3 regions of the Lysobacter sp. F6437 genome follow, and region 2 is predicted to be linked to each of the others. Evidence: predicted binding sites of a transcription regulator. Region 2 holds the regulator's gene; each other region holds the start of a gene.
What was found. The regulator HrcA, encoded in region 2, represses chaperone genes, less so after heat shock. The targets are predictions, from matches to a motif close to TTNGCACTCNNNNNNNNNGAGTGCNAA.
Positions count from the first base shown of each region.

Region 1 (10,332 bases), 1.3 Mb from region 2:
CGTCATCGCTCGGCAGGCCGTCGCGGTTGCCACGGTTGCCACCGCCACCACCGCCGCCACCGCCACGTTCACGGCGGTTGCGGAAACGCTCGCGGCGGTTGCCGCGGCCGCCGTCCTGGTCGCCACCGCCGCGTTGCTGGTTCTGGCCCTGGTTCTGGCCTTGGCCCTGGCTGTCGCGCGGCTGGTTGGCCTGGCCTTCGGCGCGCGGCGCGTTGCCGTTACCGGAGGGCGCGGACTCGCCGCCGCCAGCGGCCTCGGCCTTGGCGGGGGGCGGCGTCGCGGCCGGCTTCGGCGCGGGCGCGGCCGCTTCGCCGGCGTTCGGCGCAGCCGGCTTGGCTTCGGCCGGAGCGGACTTGGGCTCGCTCTTGGCGGGTTCGCCCTTCACGGGCTCGGCTTTCGGCGTATCGGCCTTGGCCGATTCGGTCTTGCTGGCTGCGGGCGCGGTATCGACCTTGCTCGCACGCGGCTTGCGCACGCGCTTTTCGGCGGTATCGCCAGCGTCGGGGGTGTTATCGGACAAGCGGGTATTCCTCGCTAAGCGGCGAGCGCTCGCGCGAATGGCGAGCGGAACGTCGGGGACGTGGTCACTGGTTAAGTGATGTTCTAGAAGGGGTGCGGCGCCTGTTACACGCCGGGTTTCGTGAAACTAGCATTGCTGCCGGGCCGCAGCAAGCGGGGCGATGCCGGGCTGTTCATGATTTTTGTCGCAGCGCCGGGGAGGGACCCCTGTAGGAGCGGCTTCAGCCGCGATCGGATGCCTGGCCGCTCGTCCGACTTGCGATCGCGGCTGAAGCCGCTCCTACAAAATCACGGGAAGGGTCGGCGGTGGGCCGACCCGCAAGGCTCAGAGCGCCTTGTCGATCAGCTGCGCCAGCTGGCCCTTGCCGACCGCGCCGATCTGGGTCTCCTGCACCTGGCCGTCCTTGAACAGCAGCAGCATCGGGATCGAGCGCACGTGGTACTTCATCGCGGTGGCGCGGTTGTGGTCGACGTTGACCTTGGCGATCTTGACCTTGCCGGCGTACTCCTCGGCCAGCTGGTCCAGCGCCGGGGCGATCATCTTGCACGGGCCGCACCATTCGGCCCAGAAGTCGACCAGCACGGGTTCGGACGACTGCAGCACGGCGCTATCGAAGTCGGCGTCGCCGACCTGCATGATTTTATCGCTCACAAGGCTCTCCTGCGTGGGGCGGGTGCCGGCGGACGCGGGCCGGCCGGGCTTTTGGTGGGTGTTGCGTTAAACTGGGGCGTTTCGCGGCGGCATTCAAGGCCTCCGCACGCTGCGGTCAGGGATGAAACTGGCCGACCCCGGCAGTCTGCTTCGCCGACGCCACCCACGCAAGCACGCCCATTAGCGCAGCGCGTGGGACCTCCCAGACCCGAGATGAATGACCGCATGAGCGACAAGCCCCTGACCGATATCGCGTTTTCCTCGTTCGACCTGCACCCCAGCCTGCTGGCCGGATTGGAGGGCGCCGGCTTCACCCGCTGCACGCCGATCCAGGCGATGACCCTGCCGGTCGCGCTGAAGGGCGGCGACGTCGCCGGCCAGGCCCAGACCGGCACCGGCAAGACGCTGGCGTTCCTGGTCGCGGTGATCAACCGCCTGCTGACCCGGCCGGCACTGGCCGAGCGGAATCCCGGCGATCCGCGCGCGCTGATCCTGGCGCCGACCCGCGAACTGGCGATCCAGATCCACAAGGACGCGGTCAAGTTCGGCAGCGAGCTCGGCCTGAAGTTCGCGCTGGTCTACGGCGGGGTCGACTACGACAAGCAGCGCGAACTGCTGCAGCAGGGCGTCGACGTGATCATCGCCACGCCGGGCCGGCTGATCGACTACGTCAAGCAGCACAAGGTGGTCAGCCTGCACGCCTGCGAGATGTGCGTGCTCGACGAGGCCGACCGCATGTTCGACCTCGGCTTCATCAAGGACATCCGCTTCCTGCTGCGGCGCATGCCGATCCGCACCGAGCGGCAGACCCTGCTGTTCTCGGCGACGCTCAGCCACCGCGTGCTGGAACTGGCCTACGAGCACATGAACGAGCCCGAGAAGCTCGTGGTCGAGTCCGAGTTCATCACCAATTCCAGCGTGCGCCAGCTGATGTACTTCCCGTCCGACGAGGAGAAGATCCCGTTGCTGCTGGGCCTGCTGTCGCGCAGCGAGGGCGCGCGCACGATGGTGTTCGTCAACACCAAGGTCTGGGTCGAGCGGGTCGCGCGCGCGCTGGAGCGCGGTGGCTACCGGGTCGGCGTGTTGAGCGGTGACGTGCCGCAGAAGAAGCGCGAGTCGCTGCTGGCGAAGTTCCAGAAGGGCCAGCTGGAGATCCTGGTTGCGACCGACGTCGCCGCCCGCGGCCTGCACATCGACGGCGTCAGCCACGTCTACAACTACGACCTGCCGTTCGACGCCGAGGACTACGTGCACCGCATCGGCCGCACCGCGCGGCTGGGCGCCGAGGGCGACGCGATCAGCTTCGCCTGCGAGCGCTATGCGATGAGCCTGCCGGACATCGAGGCCTACATCGAGCAGAAAGTGCCGACCGCACCGGTCGGGGCCGAGTTGCTGGTGGCGAAGCCGCGCCCGAAGCGTGAGCCGGCCGAGGGCGAGGAACAGGAAAGCGTCGGCGCGATCTTCAAGGAGGCGCGCGAGCAGCGCGCGGCTGACGAGGAGCGTCGCGGTGGCGGTCGCGGCCGCAGCGGCGGCTCGGGCTCCGGTAGCCGCGGCGCAGGTGGGCGCGGCGAGGGCGGCGGGCGTGGTTCACGACGTCCGCGTCGCGACGGTGCGTCCGGTTCCGATGCTGCCGTCACCGCGGAGGCGAAGGACGGAAGCCCGGTGGCGTCCGGCGCGCGGCCGCAAACCGCGGCAACCGCAACCGACGGCGTCCCGACCGGTGCCGACGGCGAGGCGCAGCGCCCGCCGCGCAAGCGTCGTCGTCGCCGCGGCGGCCGCAAGATCGAGGGCGCCGGCGACACCGCCGCCAGCCAGCCGGCGCAGCCGAAACCCACACGCAGCCCGGCCGGCAGCGGCAAGGCCACCCAGGTCGCGGCCAACAAGCCGAAGCCGGTCGCCAAACCCGTCGCCGACAAGGGTGGCGAGAAGCCCGGCCTGCTCGACCGGATCAAGCGCGGCCTGCAGTCGATGGTGACCCGCGGACCGAATTCGCAACACTGACGCGTCGCGGTAGCCATCACCGCCGCCGCCGCCGATACTTGGCGTCATCGTCTTCGACAGGTGCGCGATGAGCGTTCTGCGCTTCGACAACGTCAGCAAGCAGTACAGCGGTGGCCAGCAGGCGCTGCGCGAAGTCAGCTTCGAGGTCGGTACCGGTGAGATGTTGTTCCTCACCGGCCATTCCGGCGCCGGCAAGACCACCATGCTGAAACTGATCCACCTCGCCGAACGGCCCAGCCGCGGCGCGGTGCTGTTCGGCCAGCAGAACCTGCTGCGGGTGCGCGGCAGCAAGGTCGCGCTGCACCGGCGCAACGTCGGCGTGGTGTTCCAGGACCATCGGCTGCTGGCCGACCGCAGCGTCGCCGACAACGTCGCCCTGCCGCTGCTTCTGCAGGGCTTGCGCCGCGCCGAGATCAACAAGCGGGTGCGCGCAGTGCTCGACCGGGTCAGCCTCGGCGCGCGTGCGCAGGCGCTGCCGACCCAACTTTCCGCAGGCGAACAGCAACGCGTCGGCATCGCCCGCGCGATCGTCGGCGAACCGGCGCTGCTGGTCGCCGACGAACCGACCGGCAACCTCGACCCGACCCTGTCGGCCGAGATCATGGCGCTGTTCGAGGCGCTGCCCGAGCGCGGCACCAGCGTGCTGGTGGCCAGCCATGACCTGGCGCTGGTCAAGCGGATGAAGAAGCGCGTGCTGGTGCTCAACCAGGGCCAGTTGGTGGACGACATCGCGCCGGAGGATCTCGCCGAATGAGCGTGAGCAACAGCCCTGCACCACGATCGCAGTCCCGCTTCGGCAGCTGGTTTGACCACCACGTCTACAGCCTCGTCGCCAGCGTCGGCCGGATGCTCAAGAAGCCGTGGTCGACCGCGCTCACGATCGGTGTGATGGCGGTGGCGCTGGCGTTGCCGCTGGGCCTGTGGGCGGCGCTGGCGAATGTCGAACGCTTTGCCGGCGACGTGCAGGACGCGCGCCAGATCAGCCTGTTCCTGAAACCCGAAATCAGCCTGGAGCGCGCCGGCGAACTGGCCGACGAGTTACGCGCTCGCGCCGACGTCGCCGCGGTCGAGCACCACACCCCGGAGCAGGGCCTGGCCGACCTGCGCAACACCAGCGGCCTGGGCGAGACGATTTCCAGCCTCGACGGCAACCCGCTGCCGAGCCTGCTGGTGGTCAGCCCGAGCGGCGACGAGGCGTTGCTGGCGGCGTCGCTGCAGCAATTGCCGGAGACCGACATCGTCCAGCACGACGCCGAATGGCGCGAACGCCTCGATGGCTGGCTGCGCTTCGGCGGCCGGCTGGCCTGGGTGCTGGCGGCGATGCTCGGGTTCGGTGCGTTGCTGGTGGTCGGCAACACCGTGCGTCTCGATATCCAGCAGCGCACCGAGGAGATCGGCGTGCTGCAACTGCTCGGCGCCACCGACGGCTTCATCCGCCGACCGTTCCTGTACCTCGGCCTGAGCTACGGGGTGGTCGCCGGCACGTTGGCGCTCGCATTGCTGACCGCCGCCGACCTGTCGTTGCGCGCGCCGCTGGCCGCCCTCGCGCGCAGCTACGGCAGCGACTTCGCGCTGCAGGGTTTCGGCCCGCTGGCGGCACTTGCCATTGTCCTTGGCGCCGGCGTGCTCGGCTGGATCGGCGCCGGCCTGGTCACCGGCCACTACCTGCGCCAGACCCGGCCCACCGACACATGAGCGCGCACGCATGACCGTGAACGACGACAAATTGCGCCACGTCGCCGCCGCCGCCCCGCGGGTGATGGTGGTGGATGGCTCGAAGCTGGTACGCAAGCTGATCGGCGACGTGCTGGTACGCGAACTGGACAACGTCGAGGTCGTGCCCTGCGCCGACATCAGCGAAGCGCGCGCCGCGCTTGCCGCCGGCCCGGTCGACCTGGTCACCACCTCGCTGGCGTTGGCGGACGGCGACGGCATCGCGCTGGCCCACGCCGTGCGCGAGGCCGCGGGGCAGGCCTACGTGCCGGTGATCGTGGTCTCCGCCGACGCCCAGTCGCACCTGGAGTCGCGCCAGTTCACCGAGGACGTCACCGATTATTTCGACAAATCGCTCGGCCACACCGCGCTGGCGGAATTCATCCGCGGCTACGTGCAGCCTGCGCCAATCCCCGGAGCGCGCGTGCTGTACGTCGAGGACAGCAAGGTGGTGGCGCTGGCGACCAAGCGCATGCTCGAGCGCCAGCAGATGCAGGTGCTGCACTTCGTCGATGTCGAGTCGGCGCTGGAGTACCTCGAAGGCCAGCGCGGCGCCGACGATCCGGGCACCGACCTGGTCCTGACCGACGTCTACCTGAAGGGGGAACTCGAGGGCAAGGACCTGCTCGACCGGGTACGCAACGATTTCGGATACGGCAAGCGCCGCCTGCCGGTGCTGGTGATGACCGGCGACGCCAACGCCGACAACCAGAGCGCACTGCTGCGTGCCGGCGCCAACGACCTGGTGCTGAAGCCGATCGAGGAGCGCCTGCTGGTGACCAAGACGCTGTTCCAGCTTCGCCTCGCCAAGCTGGCGTGAGCGTGTTGCCGAGGGCATTTGTGGACGCCTGTGCACTTGCTTTTGTAGGAGCGGCTTCAGCCGCGATGGGGAGTCGGCCCGGGCGAACGATTTTCCGATCGCGGCTGAAGCCGCTCCTACAAGGGCGGGGAGTTCTTTCGCAGGCATGACCGACGACCGGATCAAGCTCGAACCCTCCTGGAAGGCACGCATCGGGGACTACCTGCAGCGTGACGAGATGCAGTCGCTGGCCGGGTTCCTGCGCCAGCGCAAGGCCGCCGGGGCGCGTGTGTTCCCGCCCGGCCCGGAGATCTTCGCCGCGTTCGACGCCACCCCGTTCGACGCCACCCGGGTGGTGATCCTCGGCCAGGATCCGTACCACGGCCCCGGCCAGGCCCACGGCCTGTGCTTTTCGGTCCGCCCCGGGGTGCCGGTGCCGCCGTCGCTGCTCAACATCTACAAGGAAATCGAGCGCGACCTCGGCATCACCCGCCCCGACCACGGCTGCCTGCTGCCGTGGGCCCGCCGGGGCGTGCTGTTGCTCAATGCGGTGCTGACGGTCGAGGCCGGCCAGGCCGGTGCGCACGCCGGCAAGGGCTGGGAAGGCTTCACCGACCACGTGGTCGAGACGCTTGACCGTGAGCGAGAAGGCCTGGTGTTCCTCCTGTGGGGCAGCTACGCGCAGAAAAAGGGCGCGATGATCGACCGCCAGCGCCACAGGGTATTGAAGGCGCCGCACCCCTCGCCGCTGTCGGCGCACCGGGGCTTCCTCGGTTGCGGCCATTTTTCCGCCGCCAACCAGTACCTGGCCCGCCAGGGGCAGGCACCGATCGACTGGTCGTTGCCTCCGGTGTCCGCGCTGGAATTGGCCTGAGCCCGTCCCCGGGGAAGGGCGGCGGCGAGACAGTCAGCGGGCATTGAAACTTTTGACCCGGACCTTACGTCCAACGGTGCACGATTCATCTTCGAAATACCGCTGATTGTTCCGTGAATGGGATGCTGAAGCCCCGCCGGAGCCTTAGCACTCACCCATAACGACTGCTAAGATCACCCCATGACCCAGATTGCAGCCTCCAACGCCCTCGTTTCCAACAGCCTGCCGGTCTCCGCGCTCAATGCGCTGACCCCGATCGGCTCGCTCGACGCCTACATCGGCGCCGTCCACAAGATCCCGGTGCTCAGCGCCGAGGACGAGCAGGCGCTCGCCCGCCGTTTCCATGGCGAGGAAGACCTCGACGCCGCCCGCGAACTGGTCCATTCGCACCTGCGCTTCGTGGTCCACGTCGCCCGCGGCTACAACGGCTACGGCCTGCAGCTTGGCGACCTGATCCAGGAAGGCAACATTGGCCTGATGAAGGCGGTCAAGCGCTTCGACCCCGACCAGGGCGTGCGCCTGGTCAGCTTCGCGGTGCACTGGATCCGCGCCGAGATGCACGAGTTCATCCTCAAGAACTGGCGCATCGTCAAGGTTGCGACCACCAAGGCGCAGCGCAAGCTGTTCTTCAACCTGCGCAAGAGCAAGAAGCGCCTGGGCTGGATGAACGACGCCGAGGTCACCCAGGTCGCCGCCGACCTCAACGTCTCCAAGCGCGAGGTGCTGGAGATGGAGTCGCGGCTGTCCGGCCGCGACATTGGCTTCGACCTGTCGAGCGATGATGACGACGACCACGCTCCGCCGTCGCCGGCCGCGTACCTGCGCACCAGCGATGAGGACCCGTCGCAGATCTACGAGCGCGAGGATTCCGAGGACAGCCAGATCGCGCTGCTGCACGAAGGCCTGGCCGAGCTCGACGAGCGCTCGCGCGACATCGTGGCGCGCCGCTGGCTTGGCAACGAGAACAAGGTGACCCTGCAGGAGCTGGCCGACGAGTACGGCGTGTCGGCCGAGCGGATCCGCCAGATCGAGGCGAACGCGCTGAAGAAGATGCGCGCGTTGTTCACCGCGTAGGCGATGGCGACATCGCAGTGATCGAGCGGCGGCCCGGGAAACCGGGCCGTTCGCGTTGGTGGGCGCGAGTCCCGGGCTTTTGTAGGAGCGGCTTCAGCCGCGATCTGGAGCCGGTACGGACGACCAGCCATCCGATCGCGGCTGAAGCCGCTCCTACATCAGCGGTGGGTCGTCGGGGGCGTCCGGCTTGCCGAAGATGATCCGCGCGTGGCGCTGGTAGCTCCAGTACGCCCAGGCCCAGTTGAGCATCACTACCAGCCGGTTGCGGAAACCGATCAGGAACAGGATGTGCACCACCAGCCAGAACCACCAGGCGATCAGCCCCGACAGTTTCAGCCGCCCGAAGTGCACCACCGCGGCCATCCGGCCGATGGTCGCGAGGTTGCCGAAGTCGCGGTAGCGGAACACCGGTGCGGATTGGCCGCCCAGTCGCGCGCGGATCGCGGCGGCGACGTGCGTGCCCATCTGCTTGGCCGCCGGCGCCACGCCGGGGACAGGCTTGCCGTCCTGCCGGATGCTGGCGAGGTCGCCGGCAACGAACACGTCAGGATGACCGGGCACGCCGAGATCCGGGTTCACCACGACCCGGCCCGCGCGATCACGTTCTGCATCCAGCAGCGCCCCCAGTGGAGAGGCGGCCACGCCCGCGGCCCACAGCACGGTACGTGCGGGAATCGTGACCGGCGTGGCGGCGGCATTCGATGGGGCGTCGCTGCCAGGCAGTCTGGTTGTTGTTGTCGCGTCAGTGGCTGGCAACTGGACATCGGGCGCCGAGCCGCCGTCCGATGACCGGGCGGTGCCCGGGGTTTCGGGGCTTGCCGGATCCTTTCGCGACAGGGTGAAGCCGTGCGCATCGATCGCGCTGACCGGCGAGTCGGTCAGCACCTCGACGCCGAGTTTCTGCAATTGCCGCCGCGCTTTTTCCGATAGCGAGTCCGGGAACGTCGACAGCACCCGCGGCCCGGCTTCGACCAGCCGCACCCGGGCCGCGGAAGGATCGATATGGCGGAACTCACGGCGCAGGGTCTTGCGCGCGATCTCGGCCAGGGTGCCGGCCAGTTCGACTCCGGTCGGGCCGCCGCCGACCACCGCGAAGCTCAGCCAGGCGTCGCGCTCGGCCGGGTTGTCGGCAGCTTCGGCGCGTTCGAACGCCAGCAGCACCCGGCGCCGGATCCGCAGCGCGTCGTCGAGTGTCTTCAGCCCGGGCGCGTCATCGGCCCAGTCGTCATGGCCGAAGTAGGCATGGGTCGCGCCGCTGGCGAGCAGCAGGGTGTCGTAGTCGAGCCGGTCGCCATCGGCGAGGGTCAGCCGCCGGGCCGCGGTGTCGATGCCGGTGACCTCGCCCAACCGCACCTCGACGTTGTCCTGCCCGCGCAGGATGTGCCGCAGCGGCGCGGCGATGTCCGGCGCCGACAACCCGGCGGTCGCGACCTGGTACAGCAGCGGCTGGAACAGGTGGTGGTTGCGGCGGTCGACCAGGGTGATGCGGACGTCGTCGCCGGCCAGCGCACGGGTCGCCCACAGCCCGGCGAATCCGCCACCGACCACCACCACATGGTGCTGCCTGCCGTTGCCGTGCATGCCGACTCCTGCGTTCGCGTCGGCATAGTCTGACAGCCGCGTCGTCGCCGACCAATGTCCGGCCACCCACCGCCACTGCGGTAGGCTCGGGCCATCATCCCGCAAGGAACCGCCATGGCCACGGCCGAGACCGAAAAGCGCATCGCCCTGCTGATCGACGCCGACAACGCGCCGGCCGCCAAGATCGACGCGATCCTGACCGAAGTCGCGCGCTACGGCGTCGCCAACGTGCGCCGTGCCTACGGCGACTGGAAGAACCCGCACATCAAGGGATGGGAGGCGACGCTGCACGAATACGCGATCCGCCCGATCCAGCAGTTCGCCTACAGCCGCGGCAAGAACGCGTCCGACATGGCGATGGTGATCGATGCGATGGACCTGCTGTATGCGCGCAACCTCGACGGCTTCGCGATCGTGTCGAGCGATGCCGACTTCACCCCGCTGGTGATGCGGCTGCTGACCGACGGCGTCAAGGTCTACGGCTTCGGCGAGAAGAAGACGCCCGAACCGTTCGTCAATGCGTGCTCGAAGTTCACCTACGTCGAAGCGTTGGGCCAACCCGAGAAGGCCGGCGCGACCACCGCGACCGAGCCGCGCAGTGCCGCCGAGCTGCGCGGCGATCCGCGCCTGCTGCAGATGCTGCGCGGCGCGGTCGACTCGACCGGCGGCGACGACGGCTGGTCGCCGCTCGGCGCGGTCGGCCACCAGATCAGCAACCAGGCCTCGTTCGATCCGCGCAACTTCGGCTACCGCAAACTCAGCGACCTGATCGAGGCGACCGGCGTGTTCGAGGTGCGCCGCGACGAGCAGATCATCTGGGTACGCGAGAAGCCCAAGCCCCGCGCCGCGGCGAAAGCCAAGCGCGCCCCGCGCAAGCGACCCTCGGCATAGGACCTGTAGGAGCTGCTTCAGCCGCGATCTGGAGTCGGCGCGGGCGAACGGTTCCAGATCGCGGCTAAAGCCGCTCCTACACCCCCAGGGAAGCCAGCTTGGGGGGCAAGAGCGGCGTCAGTACAGGTCCACCGGGTCCACATCCAGCGACCAGCGCACCTTGCGCGCCTCGGGCAGCGCGTGGATCGCCGGCAACGCCGCATCGAGCGCACCGTGCAACGCGCGACG
Region 1 covers NZ_JBQWRB010000001.1:1,718,153-1,728,484, reverse strand. Annotated here, with positions in the region: gene rho (transcription termination factor Rho) at 1-520, opposite strand, end outside; gene trxA (thioredoxin TrxA) at 845-1,171, opposite strand; gene rhlB (ATP-dependent RNA helicase RhlB) at 1,397-3,172, shown strand; gene ftsE (cell division ATP-binding protein FtsE) at 3,240-3,926, shown strand; gene ftsX (permease-like cell division protein FtsX) at 3,923-4,867, shown strand; gene ACT9F5_RS08005 (response regulator) at 4,878-5,705, shown strand; gene ung (uracil-DNA glycosylase) at 5,851-6,558, shown strand; gene rpoH (RNA polymerase sigma factor RpoH) at 6,739-7,632, shown strand; gene ACT9F5_RS07990 (FAD-dependent oxidoreductase) at 7,786-9,213, opposite strand; gene ACT9F5_RS07985 (NYN domain-containing protein) at 9,328-10,104, shown strand; gene ACT9F5_RS07980 (primosomal protein N') at 10,222-10,332, opposite strand, start outside.
Region 1: a site for HrcA is predicted at 6,703-6,729, ahead of rpoH (RNA polymerase sigma factor RpoH). Genes of this name have one in related genera too.

Region 2 (10,332 bases):
GGTCTGGCCGCCCATGGTCGGCAGCAGCGCGTCGGGGCGTTCCTTGGCAATGATCTTCTCGACCGTCTGCCAGTTGATCGGCTCGATGTAGACCGCGTCGGCCATGTCCGGGTCGGTCATGATCGTCGCCGGGTTGCTGTTGACCAGCACCACCCGGTAGCCCTCGTCGCGCAGCGCCTTGCACGCCTGGGCGCCGGAATAGTCGAACTCGCAGGCCTGGCCGATCACGATCGGGCCGGCGCCGATGATCAGGACGGTCTTGATGTCGGTACGCTTGGGCATGTCAGTGCGCCTCGGCTTTCTTGTCATTCATGGAGGCGACGAACCTGTCGAACAGCGGCGCCACGTCGTGCGGGCCGGGACTGGCCTCGGGGTGGCCCTGGAAGCTGAAGGCCGGCGCATCGGTCAACGCGATGCCCTGGTTGGAGCCGTCGAACAGCGAACGGTGGGTGACGCGCACGTTGGCCGGCAGCGTCGCTTCGTCCACCGCAAAGCCGTGGTTCTGGCTGGTGATCATCACCCGGCCGGTATCGAGGTCCTGCACCGGGTGGTTGGCGCCGTGGTGGCCGTACTTCATCTTCAGGGTCTTCGCGCCGACCGCGAGGCCGAGCAGCTGGTGACCGAGGCAGATGCCGTAGGTCGGGATCTTCTGGTCGACAAATTCGCGGATCGCGGCGATCGCGTAATCGCACGGCGCCGGGTCGCCCGGACCGTTGGACAGGAACACGCCGTCCGGCTTCAAGGCGAATACCTCGGCCGCGGTGGTCTGCGCCGGCACCAGGGTCACTTTGCAGCCACGCTCGGCGAGCATCCGCAGGATGTTGTGCTTGACTCCGAAGTCGTAGGCAACGACGTGGTGCCGGGGTTCGGCGCGGACGAACTCGCCACTGTCGAGATCGAGCTGGCCGTCGACCCACTGCAGCGGCTCGCGGATGCAGACTTCCTTGGCCAGGTCCATGTCCTTGAGGCCGGCGAACTTGCGCGCCGCTTCCAGCGCCTTGTCGGCATCGAGGCCGTCGCCAGCCATGATCGCACCGGACTGGGCACCGGTTTCGCGCAGCAGCCGGGTCAGCTTGCGGGTGTCGATGTCGGCGATCGCGACCACGCCGCGTTGGGCCAGCCACTCCGGCAGCGAGACTTCGCTGCGCCAGTTGCTCGGCCGGCGCGGAACGTTGCGCACGATCAGGCCGGCGGCCCACGCCCGGGTCGACTCATCGTCGTTGTCGGTGCAGCCGGTGTTGCCGACATGCGGATAGGTCAGGGTGACCAGCTGGCGCGCGTAGGACGGGTCGGTCAGGATTTCCTGGTAACCGGTCATCGCGGTGTTGAACACCACTTCGCCGACGGAAAGGCCGGGCGCGCCTACGGAAATGCCCTCGAAGATGGTGCCGTCTTCGAGCGCAAGGATTGCGGGTTGGTTCACGGGGATCGCCTTGATTGCCAGGGAATCCTGACTCCACCAGGCGCAGCGCAAACCGGAATGCAGGTTGCAGCAAAGCGCGGACACGGTGCAGGACCGGTCCGAAAATGGAGTTCAGGCGAACGGGAATTCTAGCGATGAAGTCGCTTCGACGCCAGCAGCTTTGTTCAGCTGGGCGGTCCTACAGGAGATCGCGAAGCGCGTAGCGCCCAGGGTCCCGGCCAGCCAGCCGCGCGGCCGCATGCAGCGCCCCGCGTGCGAACACGTCCCGGTTGGTCGCCCGATGGACCAGTTCGACCCGTTCACCCAGCCCGGTGAACTGCACCAGGTGCTCGCCGACGATGTCGCCCGCCCGGATCGCGGCATGATGCGGCGTCGCCCCGCCCTGCTCCGCGCAGGCAGCCAGCACCAGCGCGGTCCCGGAAGGCGCGTCCTTCTTGTGCACGTGATGGGATTCGACGATGTCGCAGTCCCAGCCTTGCAGCGTGAGGGCCGCGCGCTCGACGAGGTCGCACAGCACCGCAACACCGAGGCTGAAGTTGGCTGACCACAGCACCGGGATACTCGTAGAGGTATCCGACATCGCTTCGCGCTGCCCCGGTTCCAGCCCGGTCGTGCCCGACACCAGCGCGGCGCCGCGTTCGGCGCATAACGCGAGGATCGCGTCGAAACCCGCCGGCAGGCTGAAATCGATCGCCACATCGAACTCCGGAACCCCATGGAGCTCGGCCACCGAGAACTGCGGCACGCCATCCACCACCCGCTGCGGCGGCTTGCTGCGCGATACCGCGGCGACCAGTTGGACGTCGTCGCGTTCGCCCGACAGCCGCGACAGGGCCTGGCCCATGCGGCCGGAGGCACCGTGGATGAGGATGCGGGTGGGCGGGTTCATCGATGCAGGCTAGCCGGCCCGGCTGGGGCCGACAAGCGCTGGCTGGGCGTCAGGAGGTCATCCGGTCCCAGAAGCCCTTGACCCCGTCAAGGAAGGTCGACGAACGCGGCGAATGCTTGCGCGCGTTCTCGCCGGTAAAGGTCGCCTCCAGCTTGGTCAGCAGCTCCCGCTGCTCGCTGGTCAGGTTGACCGGGGTCTCGACCACGGCGCGGCAATACAGGTCGCCGGTGCGGCGGCTGCGAACCGACTGCACACCCTTGTCGCGCAACCGGAATACCTTGCCGGTCTGGGTCTCGGCGGGGATCCGCAGTTCGACCTCGCCGCCCAGGGTCGGCACCCGGATGGTGTCGCCCAGCGCGGCCTGGCCGAGGCGGATCGGCACGTCGCAATGCAGGTCGTCGCCGTCGCGCTGGAAGATCTCGTGCTCGCGCACGCGCACGTCGACGTAGAGGTCCCCGGGGGGCGAGCCCGCCGGCCCCGCTTCGCCTTCGCCCGCCAACCGGATGCGGTCGCCGTTGTCGACGCCGGCCGGAATCTTGACCGACAACGTCTTGGTCTTCTCGATCCGGCCCTGGCCGTGGCAGTCGCCACAGGGGTTGGCAATCGTCTGGCCGCGGCCGCCGCAATGCGGGCAGCCCTGCTGCATCGAGAAGATGCCGCGCTGGAAGCGCACCTGGCCGCGACCGTTGCAGGTCTGGCAGGTTTCCAGCTTGCCGTCGGCCGAGCCGCTGCCGTCGCAGCTTTCGCATTCGTCCAGCGTGGGAATCTCGACCTGCTTCTCGATGCCGCGGACGGCCTCTTCCAGCGACAGCTCCATCACGTAGCCGATGTCGGCGCCGCGACGCGGACCACGGCCACCCCCAGCGCCACCCCCGAAGATGTTGCCGAAGATGTCACCGAAGATATCGCCCATGTCGGCGTAGCCACCCGGCCCGCCCGCACCACCACCCATGCCGTGCTCGAAGGCGGCGTGGCCGTGCTGGTCGTACATCCGTCGACGGTTGGCGTCGGCCAGTACTTCGTAGGCCTCCTTGCACTCCTTGAACGAGGCCTCGGCGGCATGGTCGCCCGGGTTGCGGTCCGGGTGATACTTCATCGCACAGCGGCGGTAGGCCTTCTTCAGGTCATCGGCACCGGCGTCGCGGGCCACGCCCAGGACTTCGTAGTAATCGCGCTTGCTCATCTTCCACTGCTTCCCTGCCCCACCGGATTACCGGGTCGGGGACTGGTGGTCGTGCAACAACGGGCCCGGAGTCGCGTGGCGACCCGGGCCCTCAAGACGTCCACGCCCGAAGGCGTGGACCTGGTTCGAACGGAGGACCTGGACGCCCTACTTCTTCTCGTCGTCCTTGACCTCGGTGAACTCGGCATCGACCACGTCGTCGGCGGCCTGGCCCGCACCGGCGTCACCGGCGGCATCAGCACCCGGCTGCTGCGACTGCACCGCCGCCATCAACGCCTGCACGGCTTCTTCCAGCGCCTTGCTCTTGGCCTCGATCTGCGATTTCTCGTCGCCCTTCATCGCGGTCTCGAGTTCGGCAATCGCGCTCTCGGCCGCACCAATCGCTTCGCCCGGCAGCTTCTCGCCGTTCTCCTTGATGGTGGTGCGGGTCATGTGGATCAGGCCGTCGGCCTGGTTGCGTGCCTGTACCAGCTCGTGGAACTTCTGGTCTTCCTCGCGGTTGGCTTCGGCGTCGGCGACCATCTTCTGGATCTCCTCGTCCGACAGGCCCGAGCCGGCCTTGATCTCGACCTTCTGCTCCTTGCCGGTCTTCTTGTCCTTGGCGGTCACGTGGACGATGCCATTGGCGTCGATGTCGAACGACACCTCCACCTGCGGCATGCCGCGCGGCGCGGCCTCGATACCGGACAGGTCGAAGCGGGCCAGCGACTTGTTGTAGCGGGCCTGCTCGCGCTCACCCTGCAGCACGTGCACGGTGACCGCGGACTGGTTGTCCTCGGCGGTCGAGAAGGTCTGCGAGGCCTTGGTCGGCACCGTGGTGTTCTTCTCGATGATCTTGGTGAACACGCCGCCCAGGGTCTCGATGCCAAGACTCAGCGGGGTCACGTCGAGCAGCAGCACGTCCTTGACGTCACCGGCGAGCACGCCGCCCTGGATCGCCGCACCGACCGCGACCGCTTCATCGGGGTTCACGTCCTTGCGCGGCTCCTTGCCGAAGAACTCCGCTACCGCTTCGCCAACCTTCGGCATGCGGGTCTGGCCGCCGACCAGGATCACCTCGGCGATGTCGCTGGCGCGCAGGCCGGCGTCGTTCAGCGCGGTGCGGCAGGGGCCGATGGTCTTCTTGACCAGGTCGTCGACCAGCGACTCCAGCTTGGCGCGGGTCAGCTTGATGTTGAGGTGCTTCGGGCCGCTCGCATCGGCGGTCACGTACGGCAGGTTGACCTCGGTCTGCTGCGCGGACGACAGCTCGATCTTGGCGCGCTCGGCGGCATCCTTGAGGCGCTGCAGGGCCAGGTGGTCCTTGCGCAGGTCGATGCCCTGGTCCTTGTTGAACTCGTCGACGAGGTAATCGATGACGCGCTTGTCGAAGTCCTCGCCACCGAGGAAGGTGTCGCCGTTGGTGGCCAGCACCTCGACCTGCATCTCGCCGTCGACCGAGGCGATCTCGATGATCGACACGTCGAAGGTGCCGCCGCCGAGGTCGTACACCGCGACCTTGCGGTCGCCGCCCTTCTTGTCCATGCCGTAGGCCAGCGCGGCCGCGGTCGGCTCGTTGATGATGCGCTTGACGTCGAGCCCGGCGATCTTGCCGGCGTCCTTGGTGGCCTGGCGCTGGCTGTCGTTGAAGTACGCCGGCACGGTGATGACCGCCTCGGTGACGGTCTCGCCCAGGTAGGCCTCGGCGGTCTTCTTCATCTTGCTCAGCACTTCGGCCGAGATCTGCTGCGGCGCCATCTTCTTGCCGTCGGCAGTCGCGACCCAGGCGTCGCCATTCTCATGCGCGACGATGCTGTACGGGACCAGGTCGAGGTCCTTCTGCACCTCGGCGTCGGTGAACTTGCGGCCGATCAGGCGCTTCACCGCGTAGAAGGTGTTCTTCGGATTGGTGACCGCCTGGCGCTTGGCCGAGGCGCCGACGAGGATCTCGCCGTCCTTGGTGTAGGCGACGATGGACGGCGTGGTGCGATCGCCCTCGGCGTTCTCGATGACCTTCGCCTTGCCGCCTTCCATGATCGCCACGCACGAATTGGTCGTGCCCAGGTCGATACCGATGATCTTGCCCATGGTGTTGCTCCCTCTTGAATCCGGATGTTTTGGAGCGGTCTTTGCCGCCGATGAACGCTATCTGGGGTCGCCGTGCTTCAGTTCAAGAACCGCCACCGGCCGCACGATTCAGTCGTGGTTGCTGACCACGACAAGCGCCGGGCGCAGCAACCGCTCGTTCAGCAACCAGCCCTTCTGGTAGACCTGCACGACGTGGCCCGGCGGATGGTCGGCGCTGTCGATGGTGCTCATCGCCTGGTGGTGGTCGGGGTTGAACGGCTGCCCGGCCGGGTTGACTTCGACCAGGCCGTTGTCGGCGGTGACCTTCAGCAACTGCTTGAGGGTCAACTCGATGCCCTGGCGCAGCGCGACCGCATCGTCGCCTGCCGCCGCGAGGCCGGCTTCCAGGCTGTCGATCACCGGCAGCAGTTCGGCCAGCAGGCGCTCATTGGCGAACTTGCGCGCCATGTCGCGCTCGCGCTCCAGCCGCTTGCGCTGGTTTTCGAGGTCCGCGCGGTCACGCAGGGTGTCTTCGCGCAACTGGGCGAGTTCGGCCTGGACGGCCTCAAGTTCGGCGGCGAGGGGGGATTGCTCGTTCTCGGCGGCGGCCTGTTCGGCTGCTTCCTTCATGGGTTCGGTGGTCATGCTCAACCTGGGTCCTGGTGCACACGGTTCCGTCTGGCCGTGGGCGCGATGGGTGACAGGGACGAGCAATTGGGGTCGACCCGGTGCAATTCAAGCGTCGCGGGAGCCTGCCTAGCGCCGGGTTTCGCGTCCGAATGCATCGCCGAGCGCGTCCGCCGCGGCCTGCACCACCGGGATCACCCGCCCATAGGCCATGCGGGTCGGACCGATCACGCCGAGCACCCCGAGGACCTGACCACCGGCGACGTACGGCGCGGTGACCAGCGACACGCCCTCCAACGGCGCCAGCCCGGTTTCCTCGCCGATGAATATCCGCACGCCCGGGGCCTGCACCGTACGCTCGAGCAACTGGAGGATCTCGCGCTTGCGGGCGAACGCCTCGAACAGCTCGCGCAACCGGTCCACGTCCGACAACTCCTGCACACCCATCAACCGTGTCTGCCCGGCCAGCACCATGTCGTCGTTTCCCGGCACCAGGACCTGTTCGGCCAGCTCGACGGAACGCGACAGAAGCCGCTCCATCTCGGTCCGGTCCGACCTCAGTTCGCTCAATAGAGTCGCCCGGATGTCGGCCAGCGAGCGTCCCGCGAAATGGTGGTTGAGGTAGTTGGCGATCTGCTCCAGCTCGGACGATTCGTAGGCATGGCGGGTATGGATGATCCGGTTCTGGACCTCGTTGTCGGAGAACACCAGGATCGCCAACACCCGTTGGGCATCGATGGACACGAAGTCGACCCGGCGGAACGCGAACTGCTCGCGCCGCGGCACGCTGACCACGCCGACGAAATGACTCATCGCCGAGAGCAGCTCCGAGGCGCTTCCGAGCAATGCCTGGGTGCCGAAGCCCGCCGGCAGCTCGTCGCGCAGCCGCGCCAGTTCGGCATCCGGGAGTGGCCGGACCTGCAACAGCGAGTCGACGAACAGGCGGTAACCGCGGGCGGTCGGGATCCGCCCTGCCGAGGTGTGGGGCGCGGACAGCAAACCGGCCTCCTCCAGATCGGCAAGGATGTTGCGGATGGTCGCCGGGCTCACGTCCAGCCCCGACTGTCGCGCCAGCACCTGCGAACCGACCGGCTCGCCACTGCGGATGTAACCCGCGATCAGGGTGCGAAGCAGTTGGCGTGAGCGCGCGTCGAGCCCGGCGGGGCCAGCCGCGTCGCCACGGGTCCCGGGCTCCCCCGTGGGGCGCGGGTTCCAGCTGTTGTGCGGTTCGGCGGGCTTGGAACTCATCACCACCGGGTATAAGCCCGTCGGCCCGGTGGCGCAACCCGACGGCGCGGCCGGCGGGTTCGCGGTCGTGGCGACGCAGCCGGCGAGACGCGATCATGCGAGCCTCCCCCTGCCGTCGCCGTCCCGTCCCCTTTACACTCGCCGCCGCATGCTCGCGCATCTCTCACTCAAACAATTCGCCGTGGTCAGCGAGGCCGAGCTCGGTTTCGGACCCGGCCTGACCGTCATCTCCGGCGAAACCGGTGCCGGCAAGTCGTTGCTGGTCGACGCGCTGGGGCTGCTCTCCGGCTTGCGCGCCGACAGCGGCGTGGTCCGCCATGGCGCCGACCGCGCCGAGGTGGTCGGCGAATTCACCCTGCAGGACGTGCCGGCCGCTGGCGACTGGCTGCGCGACAACGAACTGGACGAAGGCGCTGGCGACGATGGCGCCTGCCTGGTCCGTCGCGTGGTGCGGGCCGATGGCGGTTCGCGCGCCTGGGTCAATGGACGTCCGGTCACGGTCGGGCAGTTGACTGAACTCGCCGGCCTGCTGGTCGAGATCCACGGCCAGCATGAACACCAGGCACTGTTGTCGAGGCCCAGCCAGTTGACCCTGCTGGATGCCTACGGTCGTACCGACGCCGAACGCGATGCCGTGGCTGCTGCGGCTGCCCGCTGGAGTGCACTGCTCGGCGAGCGCGAATCGCTCTCGGCCAAGGGCGACGTCAGCGAACGTATCGACTGGCTGGAGCACCAGCACGCCGAGCTGGAACGGGAAACCCTGGAACCCGACTCGATCGCTCAACTGCGGGCCGACCATCGCCGGCAAGCCCACGCCTCCGACCTCATCGGCGCCTGCGAGACCGCGTTCGCCCGCCTCGGCGGCGAGGACGCTCCGTCGCTGACCCATGAGTTGCAGCAGGTGCGCGGCGAACTGCAAGGCGTCGCCGAACACGAACCACGCCTCAACGAAGTCGACGGCATGCTCGACGCCGCCGCGATCCAGCTCGACGAAGCGCTGGCGATGCTCGATCGCGTGCGCGGCGACCTCGACATGGACCCGTCCGCCTTCGACACCCTCGAGCAGCGACTCGGCCGCCTGCACGACCTCGCACGCAAGCACCGCGTCACGCCGGAAGAGTTGTTCGGGCATCGCGACGCCCTTGCCGCCGAGCTGGAGCAACTGCGCGGCGCCGGGGTCCGGTTGCAGCGACTGGATGCCGAAATCGAGTCCGCCAGCGCCGACTGGCGCAAGGCAGCCGACACCTTGGGCAGCAAACGACGCAAAGCCGCCAAATCACTGGCAGCAGCCACCACCGGCCTGATCGCCGAACTGGGCATGGGCGGTGGACGTTTCGATATCGCGATCGAGCCGATCGAAGGCGACAAGCCCGACCCGCACGGCGGAGAACGCGTGGAGTTCCTCGTCGCCGCCAACCCCGGCCAGCCGGCGCGGGCCTTGCGCAAGGTTGCCTCGGGTGGCGAGTTGTCGCGCATCTCTCTGGCGATCGAGGTCGCTGCGCTGGGGCTGGATACGGTCCCGACGATGGTGTTCGACGAGGTCGACTCGGGCATCGGCGGCGGCGTGGCCGAAATCGTCGGCCAGAAGCTGCGCGCGCTCGGCGCCACCCGCCAGGTGCTGTGCGTCACCCACCTGCCGCAGGTCGCGGCCCAGGGTCATGCGCACTACCGTGTCAGCAAGGCCGCGAGCGAGGGCGTGACCCAGAGCCAGGTCCGGTTGCTGGATGGTCCGCAACGGCAGGAGGAGCTGGCGCGGATGCTCGGCGGCGTCGAACTGACCCGCGAGGCGCGGGCGGCGGCAAAGCGGTTGTTGAGCGACGTGAACTGAGTGCGAGAACCGGTGGATGGGTGCCGTCGCGCGCTGCGGCGCGCTTATCCACGCCGTGACAGATACGTTATCGCGACACCTTCTTGCGCACGTACAGCACCAGCGAGTGTTCCTCGATCTCGTAGCCGTGCGCGGCGGCGATTTTCGCCTGCAGTTCCTCGATCTCGGCGCTCTCGAACTCGACGATCTTGCCGGTGTCGATATCGACCATGTGGTCGTGGTGCTGCCCACGGTCGAGCTCGTAGACCGACTGGCCGGACTCGAAGTTGTGCTTGAGTACCAGCCCGGCCGCCTCGAACTGGGTCAGCACGCGGTAGACAGTCGCCAGGCCGATGTCTTCCCCGTGGTCCAGCAGCAGCCGGTAGATATCCTCGGCGGTCATGTGCCGGGGCTTGGCCTTTTCCAGCAACTCGAGGATCCGCGTGCGCGGATGGGTCACTTTCAGGCCTGCCTTGCGAAGGTCGTGCGATTCCATTGGAGCTCCTGACGCCGGATGAACACGGCATGCGGCGGGGCCGCGCGATCGTGCCTTCGAGTGTATCATCGGCCTGTTATCCGACCGCCATGAAACCGATGCCAAAGCACCCGATGCGTACGCTCCTGCTCGCCCTTTCCGTCGCCGGAACCACTGCCGGCCTGGCCGGTTGCGGCATCGTCTACCGCCAGCCGATCTTCCAGGGCAACCTGCTGGAGTCGACGGCCGTCGAGCAGTTGCAGGTCGGCATGAGCAAGCAGCAGGTGCTGGGCCTGATCGGCACGCCGTCGATCCAGGATCCGTTCCACCACGATCGCTGGGACTACACCTCGACCCAACGCACCGACCGGCTGGCGCATACCGAAATCAAGACCTTCACCCTGTGGTTCGAGAACGATGCGCTGACCCGATGGGAGGGCGAGTACTTCCCGGAGCAGGATGAGCAACTCGCCAAGTCCGCGCGCAAGCAGTTCGGCCCGAACCTGGCGAAGGACAAGGACAAGTAGCGGCCCGCCAAGCCGCCGGTCAGCGTCCGCGGCTCGCGGCGCGACGCCGCCGCGCTTCCTTCGGATCGGCCAGCAGCGGTCGCAACAGTTCGACCCGGTCGCCGTCG
Region 2 covers NZ_JBQWRB010000001.1:418,793-429,124, reverse strand. Annotated here, with positions in the region: gene carB (carbamoyl-phosphate synthase large subunit) at 1-282, opposite strand, end outside; gene carA (glutamine-hydrolyzing carbamoyl-phosphate synthase small subunit) at 284-1,423, opposite strand; gene dapB (4-hydroxy-tetrahydrodipicolinate reductase) at 1,602-2,312, opposite strand; gene dnaJ (molecular chaperone DnaJ) at 2,362-3,495, opposite strand; gene dnaK (molecular chaperone DnaK) at 3,643-5,562, opposite strand; gene grpE (nucleotide exchange factor GrpE) at 5,671-6,186, opposite strand; gene hrcA (heat-inducible transcriptional repressor HrcA) at 6,298-7,416, opposite strand; gene recN (DNA repair protein RecN) at 7,565-9,244, shown strand; gene fur (ferric iron uptake transcriptional regulator) at 9,312-9,719, opposite strand; gene ACT9F5_RS01840 (outer membrane protein assembly factor BamE domain-containing protein) at 9,833-10,225, shown strand; gene ACT9F5_RS01835 (RnfH family protein) at 10,245-10,332, opposite strand, start outside.

Region 3 (10,332 bases), on a different contig from region 2:
CGGTGCCGGCAGCCGTACCGCCCAGCAATGGATTGAGGCTCCCGGCCAGCGGATTCGCTGCACCCCCTGCACCCTGAGCGCCAAACGGCACCAGCGGCGCGGTGGCTGCGTTGTTCGCACCCCCGGCCAGCAGCGCAACGGTTACCTTGCGCGTCTGCGGCGGATAGCAGATGCCGGCGTCGGCACAGCCCTGGTACTTGATCGTCAGGACCGTGCTCGCTGCCTTGGCCTGGCCCGGAAGGGTCGCGTGCAACCGGTCGCGATAGGTCTCGACCGCGCCGAAGAACTCGTCCTCGTGGGCCTCGCCCGGCGGCATCTGCAGCGGCCGTGCGTCGAAGCCGGTATCCGCCTCGACGCTGGTCCGGTGCCTGTAGAGGTAGTAGCCGTCGGCGATGCGCCAGTCGATCGCGATCGCATCGGGCGATTCCGCCCGCGCTTCCAGCGCGAATGCCTCGTCGACCGGCAGCAGGTCGTCCGGATCGATCGCCGCCATGGCCGGCGCCAGTGCGCCGAGCAGCAGGGTCAGGACCAGCAGTTGAAAGCCCCGGTGGAGCGGGTGCTTGGCTTCTTCAGTCATCTTCACGGGTCTGTTCGGCCACCCAGGCGAGGTACGGCGCAAGTCCGCCGGCGGCTTCGACCGCGATCAGTTCCGGCAGTTCATATGGATGCAGTGCCTGCACCCTCGCGGTAACGGCGTCGAGCCGGTCGGCGCCGGTCTTGATCAGCAGCAGTACTTCATCGGCATGTTCGATCGCACCCTCCCAGCGATAGGTCGATTGCAGCCCCGGCAACCGGCTGACGCAGGCGGCCAGCCGTTCCGCGACCAGCGCCTCGGCGATGATGCGGGCGCTGGCGGCATCGGGGCAGGTGCACAGGCAAAGCAGGACGGACATTGACCGGGGAACCTGGGTGGAGGGCTGCATAGCCTAGCCCAGCGCGTTGCACCGGAGCCGCGGGTCAGCTCCGGCTGCCGCCACGCGGACGGCCGACCCGGTGTACCGCCAGTTGCTCGGCGATCTCCACCAGCGGCACCCGCGAGCGCGGGGGGCAGTCGCGGAACGCGGTCAGCAGCCGCAGCTCCAGTGGATCGTCGACCAGCAGTGCATCCGCGGCCGCGACCGAATCCATCGCCACTTCCGGCGACAGGGTCATCTTGCCGCGCCCGGTCGCCAGCCATTCGAATTGCACCCCGGTCGCCATCGCCACCTGGCGCAGGTGCGAGGCGCTGGGCGACTTGCCGGGAGATGCTTCCCAGTGGCTGACCGCGCTGCGCTGGACACCCACCGCGGCGGCGAGCGCGGCCTGGGACAAGCCGCCATGGCGACGGGCGAGACGGATGCGTAATTCCGGGGTCATGGGTTTTGTACACGGGCAAAGTCGTAGGTACCGGTATTAACTATGCGCCTGATATTCACGTCAAGTGGTTTCCTATCGGTGGCTATATTTCAAGATGTACCCGGACGGGCCACGGTTATTCGACGTTTATCACACATAGGAGCCACCGGAGGTAGCCATCCCATACCGGGTGGTCTGTAGTCACGGTGACCAAAAATGGCCACCATGGCCGCTGACCGACAGGAAGTCGGCTCGACATGGGGGTCCAGGTCAGGGGAGAGGTGCAGGATCGCGCCGCGCTCGGAAGCCAATCCCGAAACCGGAAAAGAGCGTGTCCCTCGGGGCACGCTCTTTTTTTGCGTCGCGATGACGCCGATCGCATCCACCGGCCTTGAAAGCGCCATTGCGCCCCCCATCTCCCCGGCAGTCCCGATTGAGTCGGGCGTTGTCGTCCCCGGTCTTGGCACTCGATTGGGGAGACTGCTAGATTCCGCGTTCTTTCCCCACCCTTTCAACCACTTAGAGGTTGCCATGAATATCAAGCCGCTGTTCGACCGCGTGGTCATCAAGCGTATGGAAGAAGAAAAGATGTCCGCCGGCGGCATCGTGATCCCGGACTCGGCCACCGAGAAGCCGATCAAGGGCGAGGTCGTCGCGGTCGGCGAAGGCAAGACCCTCGACAACGGCAGCGTGCGCGCGCCGAAGGTCAAGGTCGGCGACAAGGTGCTGTTCGGCAAGTACAGCGGCACCGAAGTGAAGCTCGACGGCACCGACCTGCTGGTGGTCAAGGAAGACGACATCTTCGCGATCCTCGGCTGATCGCGGTTTCGTCCTCCCGTTCCAACCCCCTTTTCCGCAATTCTTTTTGAGGTAATCCGCAATGTCCGCCAAGGAAATCCGTTTCGGCGAAGACGCGCGCGCAAAGATGGTGCGCGGCGTCAACGTTCTCGCCAATGCCGTCAAGGCCACCCTGGGCCCGAAGGGCCGCAACGTCGTGCTCGACAAGAGCTATGGCGCCCCGACGATCACCAAGGACGGCGTGTCCGTCGCCAAGGAGATCGAGCTGGCCGACAAGTTCGAGAACATGGGCGCGCAGATGGTCAAGGAAGTCGCTTCCAAGACCTCCGACATCGCCGGTGACGGCACCACCACCGCCACCGTGCTGGCCCAGGCGTTCATCCGCGAGGGCATGAAGGCGGTCGCCGCCGGCATGAACCCGATGGACCTCAAGCGCGGCATCGACAAGGCCGTGACCTCGGCCGTCGGCGAGCTGAAGAACCTCTCCAAGCCGTCGTCGACCTCCAAGGAAATCGCCCAGGTCGGCACGATCTCGGCCAACTCCGACGCCAACATCGGCGACCTGATCGCGCAGGCGATGGACAAGGTCGGCAAGGAAGGCGTGATCACCGTCGAAGACGGCTCGGGCCTGGAGAACGAGCTCGACGTGGTCGAGGGCATGCAGTTCGACCGCGGCTACCTGTCGCCGTACTTCATCAACAACCAGCAGTCGATGCAGGCCGAACTGGATGACCCGTTCATCCTGCTCTACGACAAGAAGATTTCCAACGTCCGCGACCTGCTGCCCGTGCTGGAAGGCGTGGCCAAGGCCGGCAAGCCGCTGCTGATCGTCGCCGAAGACGTCGAAGGCGAGGCGCTGGCGACCCTGGTGGTCAACACCATCCGCGGCATCGTCAAGGTCTGCGCCGTCAAGGCGCCGGGCTTCGGTGACCGTCGCAAGTCGATGCTGGAAGACATGGCCGTGCTGACCGGCGGCACCGTGATCTCCGAGGAAGTCGGCCTGCAGCTGGAGAAGGCGACCATCAACGACCTGGGCCGCGCGAAGAAGGTGCAGATCTCCAAGGAGAACACCACCATCATCGACGGCGCCGGCGACACCGCGGGCATCGAGAGCCGCATCAAGCAGATCAAGGCGCAGATCGAGGAGACCTCTTCCGACTACGACCGCGAGAAGCTGCAGGAGCGCGTGGCCAAGCTGGCCGGCGGCGTGGCGGTGATCAAGGTCGGTGCCTCGACCGAGATCGAGATGAAGGAGAAGAAGGCCCGCGTCGAAGACGCCCTGCACGCGACCCGCGCCGCAGTGGAAGAGGGTGTGGTCCCGGGCGGCGGCGTTGCGCTGATCCGCGCGCTGGCCGCGATCACCGGCCTGAAGGGTGACAACGAAGACCAGAACCACGGCATCCAGATCGCCCTGCGCGCGATGGAAGCGCCGCTGCGCGAGATCGTCATCAACGCTGGCGAAGAGGCTTCGGTCGTCCTCAACAACGTCAAGGAAGGCAAGGGCAGCTACGGCTACAACGCCGCCAACGGCGAGTATGGCGACATGCTCGAGTTCGGCATCCTGGACCCGACCAAGGTCACCCGCACCGCGCTGCAGAACGCCGCGTCGATCGCCGGGCTGATGATCACCACCGAGGCGATGGTTGCCGAGCTGCCGAAGAAGGAAGAGCCGGCGATGCCGGGTGGCGGCGACATGGGTGGGATGGGCGGAATGGGTGGCATGGGCTTCTGATCCCACGCCTTCCCGCACTACCCGCAATACCAGGGACCCCGCCGCAAGGCGGGGTTCTTGTTTGCACGCCTTGAGCGGCTGCGGCCACCGGGCTAGGCTCCGCGCCCATGCCAACTTCACTGATCATCGTCGACGACTTCCTCGGCGTGCACGACGCACGGCAGTTCCGCCAGACTGCGCTCGGGCTGAACTACCCGGATCTGCAGGGTGCGTTTCCCGGCCGCAACTCGCTGGAGCGGCTGGAGATCGACGGGCTGTCTGAAGCCGCCTCGCGGATCGTCGGCGAACGGCTCAAGCCGGTGTCGCCGCCGCAGTCGCACGCGAAGTTCCGGATCACGCTGGCCAACGATGTCGGCCGCGCCAAGGTGCACGTCGACTCGGCGCACTGGTCCGGGATCCTCTACCTCAGCGCACCGGAAGACTGCCAGGGCGGCACGGAGTTCTTCCGTCACCGCCCGACCGGAACCGATCGCGCGCCGTTCAACGACGAGGAGATCGCGGCGATGGGCTTTTCCTCGCGCGCGGCGATGTACCAGCAACTGATCGAACGCGATGGCACCGACGACTCGAAGTGGGAAATGACCATGCGCGTGCCGATGCGCTTCAACCGCCTGGTGATGCTGCGGCCGTGGCTGTGGCACACGGCGGGGCCGGCGTTCGGCGATCGGATCGAGAACGGACGGCTGGTGTACCTGATGTTCTTCGCGGCGGCGTGAACCGGGTTTCCTCCCGTTGTGTTTCTGAACCGGGCGGTTCTTTTTTGCACTGCAGCGTGCACTCGACCTAACAACTCCTTCACGATCGGGCCGCATCCCGACGTGGGGGAGGGAGCAGGCCCGCTACCGGTTCGACCGGGGCGGGCTTTTTACTTCTGCCATCATCGCCTCGATGAATGACGCCCCCGACGGTCCCGACCGCCCTGCCACCGATGCCATCGCCGAGCGCGCGATTGCGCGCCTGCTGGCTGCTGCCGGCCCGTCGATGACGACCGGCCAGGCCCGTCTACGTGCGGTGGCGGTTGCCAGCGATTTCGCAGTCGACACCCTGTCGCGCCAACCCGACCTGCTGCGCCGGTTGCTCGACGACGACGGTGCCACGCCCGCGGTGGCGCCCACGCTCTCCGCCGACCACCGCGGCGACTGGCCGGGCCTCCTGCGCCGCTACCGCGCGGCCGAATCGACCCGGCTGGTCTGGCGCGACGTGCACGGCCTCGACGATGTCGACGCCACCCTCGCCGGCAGTACCGCGCTTGCCGAGACCTGCCTGGACCTGGCGCTGCGCGCGCTGGAACCCGACTTCGCCAGCCGCCACGGCGTCGTGCGCGACGACGATGGCGTGCACCAACGGCTGGTGGTGTTCGGGCTCGGCAAACTCGGTGGTGGCGAACTCAACTTCAGTTCGGACATCGACCTGGTCTATGCCTACGAGCACGGCGGCGGCACCAGCGATGGCGCCCGGCCGCTCGAAGCCGAGCAGTATTTCTCGCGGCTCGGCCAACACCTGGTCCGGTTGCTCGACGAGGTCACCGCCGACGGCTTCTGCCACCGGGTCGACCTGCGGCTGCGCCCGTACGGCAACGCCGGTCGGGTCGCGTGGTCGTTCCCCGCGATGGAGCAGTACTTCCAGCGCGAAGGGCGCGACTGGGAGCGCTACGCCTGGCAGAAGGCGCGACCGGTGGCGGGCGACCTGGACGCGGGCGAGCGCTTCCTGGAGACCCTGCGCCCATTCATCTACCGGCGCTACCTGGACTACGGTGCGCTCGACGGACTGCGCGGCATGAAGGCCGCGATCAGCGCCGAGGTCGCGCGCAAGGAACTGGCCGATGACGTCAAGCGCGGTCCCGGCGGCATCCGCGAGATCGAGTTCCTGGTGCAGGCGTTGCAGTTGATCCGCGGCGGTCGAGAACCGGAATTGCGTGACCGCCAGTTGCAGCCCGCGTTGAATGCATTGGTCGAGGCCAACCAGGTCGAACCCGCTGCGGGCGACGCGCTCGCCACGGCCTACCTCTACCTGCGACGACTGGAAAACCGCCTGCAGATGCTGCGCGACGAACAGACCCACGCGCTGCCCGACGATGCGCTCGATCGCGCCCGCATTGCCGACGGCCTCGGGTATGGCGACTGGACGGCCTTGCGCACCGCGCTGGACATGCATCGCGCGGTGGTCAGCGAGGAATTCGCCGCGCTGCTGGCGCCACGTCCGGCGACGCACCAGCCGGGCGCGTTGGCCGGCTACTGGCGCAAGTTGCGCGATACCGCGGGCGAACAGCCCGGCGAACTCGCGTCGCTGTCCGGCGCCGGTTTCGCCGACGCCGCGTCGGCCGATTCGCTGTTGCGCGACCTGGTCCGCAGTCCCGGTGTGCGCGGCCTGTCCGACAGCACCAGCGCCCGGCTCGATCGCGTGCTGCCGGCGTTGCTGCAGGGTGCGGCCGGGTCCAGCCAGCCGATGCTCGCGTTGCGCCGGCTACTCGCGTTGCTGCACAACATCCTGCGCCGCAGCGCCTACCTCGCGTTGCTGGACGAGCAGCCGCCGGCGCTGGCCCGTCTGGTCGAGGTGGTCGGCCATAGCGCGTTGCTGGCCGAGCGGTTGGCGTCGTACCCGCTGTTGCTGGACGAGTTGCTGGACGCGCGCATTGGCGGCCCGTTGCCCGGGCGCGAGGAAGTGATCGAGGCCTGCCTGGCGGTTGCGCGCGATGCCGGCGACGGTGTCGACGACGGCATCGCCGCCGACGACACCGAGGCGGTGCTCAATGCACTCAACGAAGTGCGGCAGGCGTTGAGCTTCCGGATCGCGATGGCCACCCGCGATGGCCGCCAGGATGCGGTCGAGAGCGCACGGCAACTGGCATGGCTGGCCGACGGCGTGGTGATGCGCGTGCTCGCCCTGGCCCAACGCGAGGTCGCGGCCGTGCATGGCCGGGTACCCGGGGCGCGGTTCGCGGTGCTGGGTTACGGCAGCCTCGGTGGCGGCGAGTTGGGGTTCGGTTCCGACCTCGACCTGGTGTTCCTCTACGACACCACCGACGGTGCCGACCAGTCCGACGGCGCCCGCCCGCTGGATGCATCGCGCTGGTTCGCGCGGCTGGCGCAGAAGGTCGTGGCGCTGCTCGGCACGGTATCGGCGGCCGGCCGGCTGTTCGACGTCGACGTGCGGCTGCGGCCCGACGGCGCCAAGGGCCTGCTGGTATCGACCCTGGCCAGCTTCGCCGATTACCAGCGCAGCCGCGCCTGGAACTGGGAACACCAGGCGCTGGTACGCGCACGCTGCGTCAGCGGCGACGCCAGCCTGTGCGCCGACTTCGGGCGCGTCCGCGATGAGACCCTCGCGCGCCAGCGTGACCCCGACGAGGTGCGCGCCGACGTGTCGAAGATGCGTGCGCGCATGCGTGCCGAGCTCGATCGAAGCGACGCGGCGGCCTTCGACCTCAAGCAGGGCGAGGGCGGGCTGGTCGATCTGGAATTCCTGCTGCAGGCGCTGGTGCTGGACCATGCCGACGCGGCGCCCGGCCTGCTCGGCCCGCGCGACACGCCGGGCTTGATCGAGACGATGCGACAGGCCGGCGTGTTCGATGCGGACACCGCCGCAAGACTGCTCGCAGCGCACGCGACCCTGCTCACGCGCGGGCTCGAATGCAGCCTTGACCGGCGGCAGCGGCGAGTGCCCCGCGACGGGGCGGTCGAAGCGGCGCGCGCCGCGATACGCGATGCAGCGGCGGTGCATGGTCTGGATTTCAGCGGGACGCCCGCGACCGAACCCGGATCCAACCGCGATATCCCCACGCGCGATATCCCCATGTAGGAGCGACGTAAGTCGCGATTTCACGGCGATCCCGGTTCGCGAGGAAGTCGCGACTTGCGTCGCTCCTACATGGGGCGAGATCCGGACTTCAATCCAGCGCCAGCCGCCGGCGCACTTCCGCGGCGACACGAGCGGTCTCGCGCAACGGGGTCACCGGGAACGCAGCGAGGGCGCCGTCCACCGGCCGCACCCGGCCGAGGCCCAGCAGGCTGTCGACGAACCGCCGCGGCCGCCCACGCACCGCGTCGATGCCGGCGACGAACACCGGCAGCGTGGTCGCGCAGGCTTCCGACAGCATGTTGACCGAGTCCGCGGTGCAGACGATGCGGTCGGCGCAGGCCAGCAGGCCGGAATACGGATTCGGGCCATCGGCGCTGCCGCTCCAGACCATGCCCGGGCGGCCCGCGAAGCGCTGGTGCAGGCGCGCGGTCACCTCGGCGGGGGTGCGTCGCGACGTGGTCACCAGCAGGCAACCGCCCTCGCCATCGACCACCCGTTGCAAGCGGTCGGCCAGCGCATCCCACCACGTCGGCTGGAACCGCGCATGCGCGCTGTTGCCACCCAACAGCAGCGCGGTGCGTGGTTGCGACAGCGTCGCCAGCGCACTGAAGTGGCGCCGCGCGGATTGCAGCCACGCGTCGTCTATCGGATTGAGGCTGCCGAGCAGGCGGATGACGTTGTCGCCGGCCAGGTCGTCATGCTCCGGCGCGACCACCAGGTCCCAGTGTCGCGGTGCGAGTCGCGGGTCGAGAATCTGCACGGCCTGCACACCGCGCCGGCGCAGCAGCCGGGTCGCCAGCGCGGCCTGCCGGCCACAGCCGACCGCCAGCCGCGGCGGCGTTGCGAGCGCGTCGCGGAAATCATCGCCGAATGCCAAACCCGCGCCGGGCAGCGCGCGCGGAGCCAGCCATCGCCATGGCGCGCGCGGACGGAGCACCCATTCGCGCGCCGGCCGCCCCAGCGCCGCCGCCAGTGCACGCGCCTGGCGCACGTTGCCGGCATTGCCGTCGGTCAGCATCCAATTGCTCGCGCGGGGGCTCGATTGTTCCATTTATGTCGGTAATACGTTGCGAAGGCGTCGGCTGTTGCTTCAACGGCAGACTTTACACTTGCCTGCATCGGCCGCGGCTTCTCCGCGACCATCGCATTCATGGAGACCCGAATGACCGACCAGGCCACGCCCCCGACCGCAGCACTGCCGCCGCAGGCGCTCGACCAGCTGTTCCGCACCGCCCGTACCCACAACGAGCTGGGCGGCGAGGTCAGCGACGACACCCTGCGCGCGCTCTACGACCTGCTGAAGTGGGGCCCGACCAGTGCCAACCAGACGCCGGCGCGGTTCGTGTTCGTCAAGTCGGCCGAGGCCAAGGCCAAGCTCGGCCCGGCGTTGAGCGAAGGCAACCACGCCAAGACCATGGCCGCGCCGGTGACGGTGATCATCGGCTATGACGAGGACTTCCACGAGAAACTTCCGTACCTGTTCCCGCATACCGACGCCAAGAGCTGGTTCGACGGCCCGCGCGAAGGTCGCCACGACCACGCGTTCCGCAACGGCAGCCTGCAGGGCGCCTACCTGATCCTCGCCGCGCGCGCGCTGGGGCTCGACACGGGGCCGATGTCGGGCTTCAACAACGCGATGGTCGACGAAGTGTTTTTCAACGGCACCACGATCAAGTCCAACTTCCTGGTCAACCTCGGTCACGGTGACCCGGACAAGCTGTTCGCACGTTCGCCGCGGCTGCCGTTCGACGAGGCCGCGCGAATTCTTTGACCGACCCGCCGGATGCACAGGTGCCTCCGGCAAAGCCCAACACACCAAGAGATATCCCCATGTTCAAGAAACTCGCCTTCACCGTCGCCCTGGCCAGCGCCAGCACCCTCGCGTTCGCCGAGCCGGTCACCTACAAGCTCGATCCCGCCCACACCGACGTGATCGCGCAGTGGAGCCACTTCGGCTTCTCCAACCCGAGCGCGCATTTCGGCGATGCCGACGGCACCCTGGTCTACGACGCCGACAACGTCGCCGCGTCCAGTGTCGAAGTGACCCTGCCGCTGTCGGGCCTCAACAGCTTCACCGCCAAGTTCGACGAGCACCTGCGCAGCAGCGACTTCTTCGATGCCGCCGCGTTCCCGGTCGCGACCTTCAAGAGCACCAGGGTCGAGTCCGCTGGCGAAGGCAAGCTCACGGTCACCGGTGAGCTGACCATCAAGGACATCACCCGCCCGGTGGTGCTCGACGTCACCCTCAACAAGATCGGCGAGAACATGGGCGGGCAGGCCGCGATCGGTTTTGACGCCACCACCACCGTCAAGCGCACCGACTTCGACCTGGGCATGGCGGCGCCGGCCGTCAGCGACGAGGTGAGCCTGCGCATCACCACCGAGGCCGCGGTGCCCAAGGACGCCTGAACATGATCATCGAACGCCCCTCCGGCAGTCGCGGCCACGGCCCGGCGCACGTCGACTGGCTCGACAGCCGCCATACGTTCTCGTTCGGCGACTACCACGATCCCGACTGGATGGGCTTCGGTGTGCTGCGGGTGATCAACGAAGACCGCGTCGCGCCCGGCGCGGGCTTCCCGACCCACGGCCACTCCAACATGGAGATCCTCAGCTACGTGCTGTCCGGCGCGCTTGCGCACGAGGACAGCACCGGCGGCGGTGGGGTG
Region 3 covers NZ_JBQWRB010000003.1:248,959-259,290, forward strand. Annotated here, with positions in the region: gene dsbD (protein-disulfide reductase DsbD) at 1-577, opposite strand, end outside; gene cutA (divalent cation tolerance protein CutA) at 570-893, opposite strand; gene ACT9F5_RS11390 (helix-turn-helix domain-containing protein) at 958-1,356, opposite strand; gene groES (co-chaperone GroES) at 1,867-2,154, shown strand; gene groL (chaperonin GroEL) at 2,216-3,865, shown strand; gene ACT9F5_RS11405 (DUF6445 family protein) at 3,973-4,581, shown strand; gene glnE (bifunctional [glutamate--ammonia ligase]-adenylyl-L-tyrosine phosphorylase/[glutamate--ammonia-ligase] adenylyltransferase) at 4,754-7,663, shown strand; gene ACT9F5_RS11415 (ELM1/GtrOC1 family putative glycosyltransferase) at 7,752-8,681, opposite strand; gene ACT9F5_RS11420 (malonic semialdehyde reductase) at 8,826-9,434, shown strand; gene ACT9F5_RS11425 (YceI family protein) at 9,494-10,072, shown strand; gene ACT9F5_RS11430 (pirin family protein) at 10,075-10,332, shown strand, end outside.
Region 3: a site for HrcA is predicted at 1,796-1,822, ahead of groES (co-chaperone GroES). Genes of this name have one in related genera too.